One region of the Exiguobacterium sp. UBA7533 genome, then DNA from elsewhere that is predicted to be linked to it. Evidence: a T-box and tRNA genes for the amino acid it is inferred to sense, from the RefSeq annotation. Region 1 holds a T-box; the other holds one or more tRNA genes.
What was found. A T-box is a leader RNA that pairs with one kind of tRNA and senses whether it is charged. The one in region 1 lies ahead of alaS (alanine--tRNA ligase), so its partner is inferred to be a tRNA-Ala.
Positions count from the first base shown of each region.

Region 2: it has a tRNA-Ala gene. The T-box ahead of alaS (alanine--tRNA ligase) is inferred to sense a tRNA for this amino acid. The anticodon was not compared.

Region 1 is NZ_DLMP01000001.1:296,092-299,516, reverse strand. It holds gene B2U10_RS01555 (ATP-dependent RecD-like DNA helicase) at 1-1,709, shown strand, start outside; T-box leader at 1,752-1,962, shown strand; gene alaS (alanine--tRNA ligase) at 2,020-3,425, shown strand, end outside.
Region 2 is NZ_DLMP01000018.1:181,567-184,991, forward strand. It holds gene B2U10_RS15425 (S8 family serine peptidase) at 1-1,776, opposite strand, end outside; tRNA gene B2U10_RS15430 (tRNA-Ala) at 1,999-2,074, opposite strand; gene tatC (twin-arginine translocase subunit TatC) at 2,179-2,958, opposite strand; gene B2U10_RS15440 (twin-arginine translocase TatA/TatE family subunit) at 2,966-3,163, opposite strand; gene B2U10_RS15445 (redox-sensing transcriptional repressor Rex) at 3,163-3,425, opposite strand, start outside.

The DNA.
Region 1 (3,425 bases):
ATGCCGCGTACGAGGGCGACGCCATGGCACGGATTCGGGAGAATCCGTATTCCTTGATGTATGAAGTAAACGGGATCGGCTTTAAGACAGCCGATCATATTGCCGCGCACCTCGGACTTGTCGGGCTACATCCAGAGCGTGTCGCTGCTTCGATCATGCATATATTAGAACAAGAAGCGGGCGAGGGACATGCCTTCGCGACGGTCGACTCTCTGTTGCAACGGGCACCCCGTCTGCTAGGGGAAGATCCGGGAGAGCGGCTGGAACAAGCGATCGAACTGTTGCTCGCTGAAGATAAGGTCAAGCTTGAAGAAGGTTGCTTGTATTTACCGACGATCTTTTATGCGGAAGTCCGAGCGGCGAAGGAGCTAGCACGCGTCATGGCAAACGGTGCCGAACAGGAAGTCGATGTCGCGACGATTCTTGAAGCAATCGGGCACCTCGAAGAACAGTTTGGCATGGAATATGCCGCGCAACAGCGAGAAGCGATCGAGTTAGCGGTCAAAGCGCCGCTGATGGTCTTGACTGGTGGACCGGGTACCGGTAAGACGACTGTCATCAAGGGAATTTTGCATGCGTTGCAAGAAATTCATGACTGGCCGCTTGAGAAGAGTCGCGTCAAGACAGGGGATGTCTATCCATACGTCCTTGTTGCACCAACGGGACGTGCCGCTAAACGTCTATCGGAAGCAACAGATGTACCGGCGATGACGATTCACCGTCTCTTAAAGTATGACGGAACGAACTTCCAACTGAATGAGGATCAGCCGATCACGGGAAAAGTACTGATCATCGATGAATCGTCGATGATTGATATCTACTTGTTATCGAGTTTGCTTCGCGCCGTCCCGAATGGCATGAAGATCTTGTTCGTCGGTGACCGCGATCAATTGCCATCCGTCGGTCCAGGACAGGTGCTGGCAGACTTGATGGATACGGAAGGAATTCCCGTCGTCCGTTTGAACGTCGTCCATCGTCAAGCAGAAGATTCTTCGATATTGCGTCTTGCGCACGATTTGAAGAACCGGACGACGTCTGCTGATTTGTTATCACCACTTGCGGATCGCCGCTTCTATACTGCGTCTCCGCAAGAGACGTTACGGGGCATCTCGGCCTTCGCGGAAAAAGCACTCGCAAAAGGCTACTCGAAATTCGATGTACAGGTCCTCGCGCCGACCTACCGGGGTCAGGTCGGGATCGACGAATTGAATGTCGCCTTGCAACGCGTCTATAACCCGGAGGAACCGAAGAAACGGGAAGTCAAACAAGGAACGCGGATTTACCGGACCGGGGACAAGATTCTCCAGCTCGTCAACAATGCGGAAGAAAACGTCTATAACGGAGATATCGGCGAAATCGTCAATATCTTCTTCGCTAAAGAGAATGTCGATAAAGTCGATAAAATCATCGCCCGGTTCGATCAGACGGAGGTCGAGTACAACCGGAGTGACTGGGATCAATTCACGCACGCCTATGCGATTACGATCCACAAAGCGCAAGGATCTGAGTTTCCGATCGTCTTGATGCCGGTCTATTTCACGGGGGCGTTCAAACATTCCCGAAATTTAATTTATACGGCAGTTACTCGGGCAAAATCGAGTTTGTTATTATTCGGTGATCCGCGTGCGTTCCATAAAGCGTCGCAAGAAGAGGAACCCCGGCGCCGAACACGATTGATCGAACGACTCGGTGGGGTGACAAAGACTTGACGGATGCTGTTCGATAGGTAATAATCACGATAGATGAATGGACGTAACACGTTGATGGAAGATAAGTAAAAGGAAAACTCGAGTCCAGAGAGAAGTGAGTCTGCTGCAATCACTTTCTCGAGTCCCTTTGAAGCTCCTTCCGGAGTCGGGTGTAAACACCTGCGGGTCATCCCCGTTATCAGATGTTCGAGGTAGGCAATAGGTTGCTTACGAACGAGGGTGGTACCACGGAAGCGATGCTTTCGTCCCTTTTCAGGGATGAAAGCATCGCTTTTTTGCGTCCAAATAAAACCAATGGAGGTAACTGTTCATGAAAGCTCTAAAACCATTAACGGGTGCACAAATCCGTCAGATGTATCTTGATTTCTTCCAAAGCAAAGGGCATGCGATCGAACCGAGTGCTTCACTCGTGCCGGTCGAGGATCCATCGCTCTTGTGGATCAACTCGGGTGTTGCAACACTCAAGAAATATTTTGATGGTCGTGTCATTCCTGATAATCCACGTATCGTCAACGCACAAAAATCAATCCGGACGAACGATATCGAAAACGTCGGGAAAACAGCGCGTCACCATACGTTCTTCGAGATGCTTGGAAACTTCTCTGTCGGTGATTACTTCCGTGAAGATGCAATCAAATGGGGTTGGGAACTCTTGACGAGTGATGACTGGTACGGTCTTGACCCAGAACGTCTTTCGGTCACGATTCATCCGGAAGATGATGCAGCGCGTCAAATCTGGCTTGAACTCGGTGTACCGGCTGAGCGGATCATTCCGCTTGAAGATAACTTCTGGGAAATCGGTGAAGGTCCATCTGGTCCGAATACGGAAATCTTCTTCGATCGTGGTCCAGCTTTCGGAGACGATCCGAACGATTCAGAACTTTATCCAGGTGGCGAAAACGAACGCTATCTCGAGATCTGGAATATCGTCTTCAGTCAGTACAACCACGACGGACACGGCAACTACACGGAACTTCCGCGTAAAAACATCGATACTGGGATGGGACTCGAACGGATGGCGTGTGTCATGCAGGACGTGCCGACGAACTTCGATACGGATCTGTTCATGCCGATCATTCATAAGACAGAAGAAATCAGCGGCAAGATCTACCGTGATGATTCGAAACTTGATGTAGCATTCAAAGTCATCGCAGACCACATCCGTACTGTATCATTTGCGATCGGTGATGGTGCTCTTCCTTCGAATGAAGGACGTGGATATGTCCTTCGTCGTTTACTACGCCGTGCGGTTCGTTATGCGAAAATGCTTGGGATCGAACGTCCGTTCATGTATGAACTCGTTGATACGGTCGGGAACGTCATGGTTGACTTCTACCCACAAGTTCCGGAAAAAGCGGACTTCATCAAACGCGTCATTAAAAACGAAGAAGAACGTTTCCATGAGACGCTTCATGACGGTCTTGCAATCTTGAACACGGTGGCTCAGAATTCTAAAGCAAACGGTGAGCACGTCATCAGTGGCGAAGATGCGTTCCGTCTGTATGACACGTATGGTTTCCCACTCGAATTGACAGTTGAGTATGCGGAAGATCATCAGATGTCTGTTGATGAAGAAGGCTTCAAACAAGCGATGGACGCGCAACGTCAACGTGCGCGGGCAGCACGTGAAGAGAGCGGTTCGATGCAACAACAATCGGAAGTCCTCTCGACACTAAAAGATAAAAGTACGTTCGTCGGCTATACCGACCTTAAGGC
Region 2 (3,425 bases), on a different contig from region 1:
TGGTGCTGCCATCGATGTACCGCTCATGACGCCATACTCGTTATCATTAAGCGTCGAATAGATTTTCCCACCTGGTGCCGTGATTTCCGGCTTGAAGTCAAGGCTTGGCGTGACACCCCATGACGTGAAGTCAGACATTTGTCCTGCGACCGGGTTATCGGTTGAGACCGCTTTTCCGTCAAATGTCACTGCGATTGCCTTGCCTTCTTTTGCTTTTGCTTCGAGATCATTCCCGTCCGCGATGCTAAGCGTCACGAGTGGAATCGTCGGATTGTTGAGCGCCATGCTGACGTAATCCCCATGATCGACTTTACCACGGACGATGACACCTGCTGCGCCTTGCTTCTCAGCTTCTGCTTGAATCATGCTGTAGTTAAAATCACCTGTCCGCACGACGAAGACGACTTTCCCTTTGACGTCTTTACCTTCATAGTTCGAAGCTTGACCGTCACCGACATACACGACATCCTTCTTCTCTTTATCGAAGACGGCAATCGGATTCGGCGAATCTTGTTTTTGGTATGCCAAATAACCGGCATCCTGACCGTCGATCGTCAGCGCCATGCCTTCAAGCGTCAATTTCGTATTTTCGAGTGACGCGACTTGGAGCGCCTGGCTCGTCAATCCTGGTGCACCAACGACACCGATATCCGGGTTTGCTGTATATGGATTACCCGCACCATGACCTGCAAACGCCGAGTTACCAGCAGAGATCGCACACAAGATACCGTTGTTCATCGCGTTGACGATCGCGCGTTGCTCCGGATCATCTGCATTGACGAACGATGCCGTCGAACCCAGGCTCATGTTGATGACGTCCGCTCCAAGTGCGATGGCATCATCGATTGCTTTGATGTAGATATCACTAAATGTCGATGGCATCCCTGGATCGTTACCGAAGACCTTCATCGCAAGGAGCTGTGTTTCTGGAGCGACCCCTTTAATGCCGCCGTTCGCTTCATCCCCGTTTGCTCCGACCGTACCTGCGACGTGCATCCCGTGCATCGATGCCCCCGCACCTAAGTCACGGATTTCGCTGTCGTGATCGGCATAGTTATAGCCGTACGGTACTTTTTCCGTGAAGTACTTTCCTTTTAAGCCTTTTGTTTCTTTCGCACTCTCGACCTTCGAAGAGGTTAAATCCACCTTTGTCTCTGGACTCAAGACCATGTCCTTGTGCGATGGATCAATCCCCGTATCGATGACCGCGACGACGGTTCCTTCCCCTTTGAAGCCATAGTCCTGCCACGTTTCCTTCGCATTGACCATGTCCTTGCTGTACAGCATGTCTGGCTTGGCACCTTTATCGACGGTTGGGCGCGCATATTCGTGCGCGATATGTACACTTTTGACTCCGTCGAGTTGTTTGATATCTTCGATGTCACCGAACTTCACTTCACCACTGAATCCGTTGATGACGGTTGTGAAGCTTTCTTTATATGTAACAGGAATCGCCTTTTTAGCGATAGCTGACTTGACTGATTTTTGGACGCTGACGAGTCGATCCTTGATCGATTCCTTTTCGGCATTACTCAATGTGCTATACCGCTTGTTTTGAGCTTGGGCGATTTGAATCGCCGGTTTTTGTTCCATCTCAATGACGACTCGGACTTTATCCGATTGTTTGTAGTTCTTTTCTTGCCCCGATTTCTTCAGTGAGAGCGCCTGCGGTTTTTGACCCGTCTCTTTGTCTTGCGAGGACAGTGCACCTTGCGCACTGACTAGATTGGAAGACGTCATTAAGACGGCTGCCATAAGTGCAATCTTCTTCTTCATGCGTTCGTTTCCCCTTTTCTGTAAAACCATAGTAGTAATACTAATAAAACAGTTTAAAGAAAATTCTGTATTTTTAGTTTAATGAAGTTAATGGAAATAAACAATTTATATTTGTCTATTTTTTTAATTTATTTCTTTTTGGTGACATTTTATATTTGGAAGGAATTTAACTGGGAACATAAAAAAACTCCTCGAGCACTCGAGGAGTTGAACGTATGCACTTGGTGGAGACTATCGGGATCGAACCGACGACCTTTTGGCTGCCAGCCAAACGCTCTCCCAGCTGAGCTAAGCCCCCATGAATTATCTTTAGTATACGCATCGCTAACTGCTTTATCAATATAAACATAACGCTTTCATAAAAAAGAATTCCTCCCGAAATTGCTGGAAGGAATTCACGATTCATTTATTCAATTCACGCATCAAATCCGCCTGTCGTTCAAGCTCTGCCTGTTGCTCGAGGATCAAGACCTTTTTATACGTCCGCGCAGAAATCAAGATACTGATTTCATAGAGAACGAACAACGGCACTGAGATCATCAAGTGTGACGTCACGTCCGGCGGTGCGATCAATGCCGCAACGACGAACAGCGCGAAATACGCATATTTCCGATTCTTTCGCATGAAATATGGCGTCACAAGACCAAGACGTGTCAGGAACATCGTCACGACCGGCAATTGGAAGAGAAGACCAAACGGCATCGTCAACCGGATCAAGAAACTGAAGTAGTTTTCGACCCCGATGACTTGCTCGATCCCCAATTCTTTCCCGAGATCCGTTGAGACTTCGAGCAAGAAAGGAAGCAACCAGAAATACGAGAAGGCTACACCAGCCAAAAATAGAAAGAAGATGACTGGAATATATGTCAGTGTTGCTTTTTGTTCCTTTTCATAAAGCCCTGGTCGGACGAATGCCCACAGTTGATACATCCAGAACGGTGACGCTAAAATCAGCGCGATGATGAACGCAAGATTCAAATACAACATTAAAGGATCGGCGACGTTGAAGGCATTTAATCCGATACCGAGCTCTTTTAAGTCCGCTTGCAGAAAACGGACGAGCGGTCGGACGAGCGGAAATGCGACAGCGAACAGGACGACGACGATGAGGAGCGACCAGACAATCCGCTTACGCAGTTCGTCTAGGTGCGACGTCATGCTTTGTTCTTGATCAACCGTCATGATTCAATCACTTCTCTTTCGGTTCGTCCTTTTTATCGTCGTCCATGATGCCGTTCGTGGCATTCTTGAACTCTTTCAATGTTTGACCGGCAGCACGACCGAATTCCGGTAACTTCTTCGGTCCGAAGATGATCAACGCGACGACAGCAATTAATCCGATACTCGCAGGTCCGATACCTAACGTGAGCGGGATAAGGTTTTCCATTATGATTTCACTCCTTCAGCTGATTGCGAATAATGCTTCATGAAATAAACTAACGACTGCAACTCGATCGATAAATCGATGTGATGAACCCGAACGCTCGCTGGCACGTTCAACCGTGCAGGCGTGAAGTTCAGAATGCCTGTCACACCATACTCGACTAACTCATCCGCTACTGACTGTGCGAACTGGGATGGAACCGTCAAGATGGCGACATCGACCTGATTCGCTTCGATTTGTTCTTTCATGTCCGAAACATGATAGA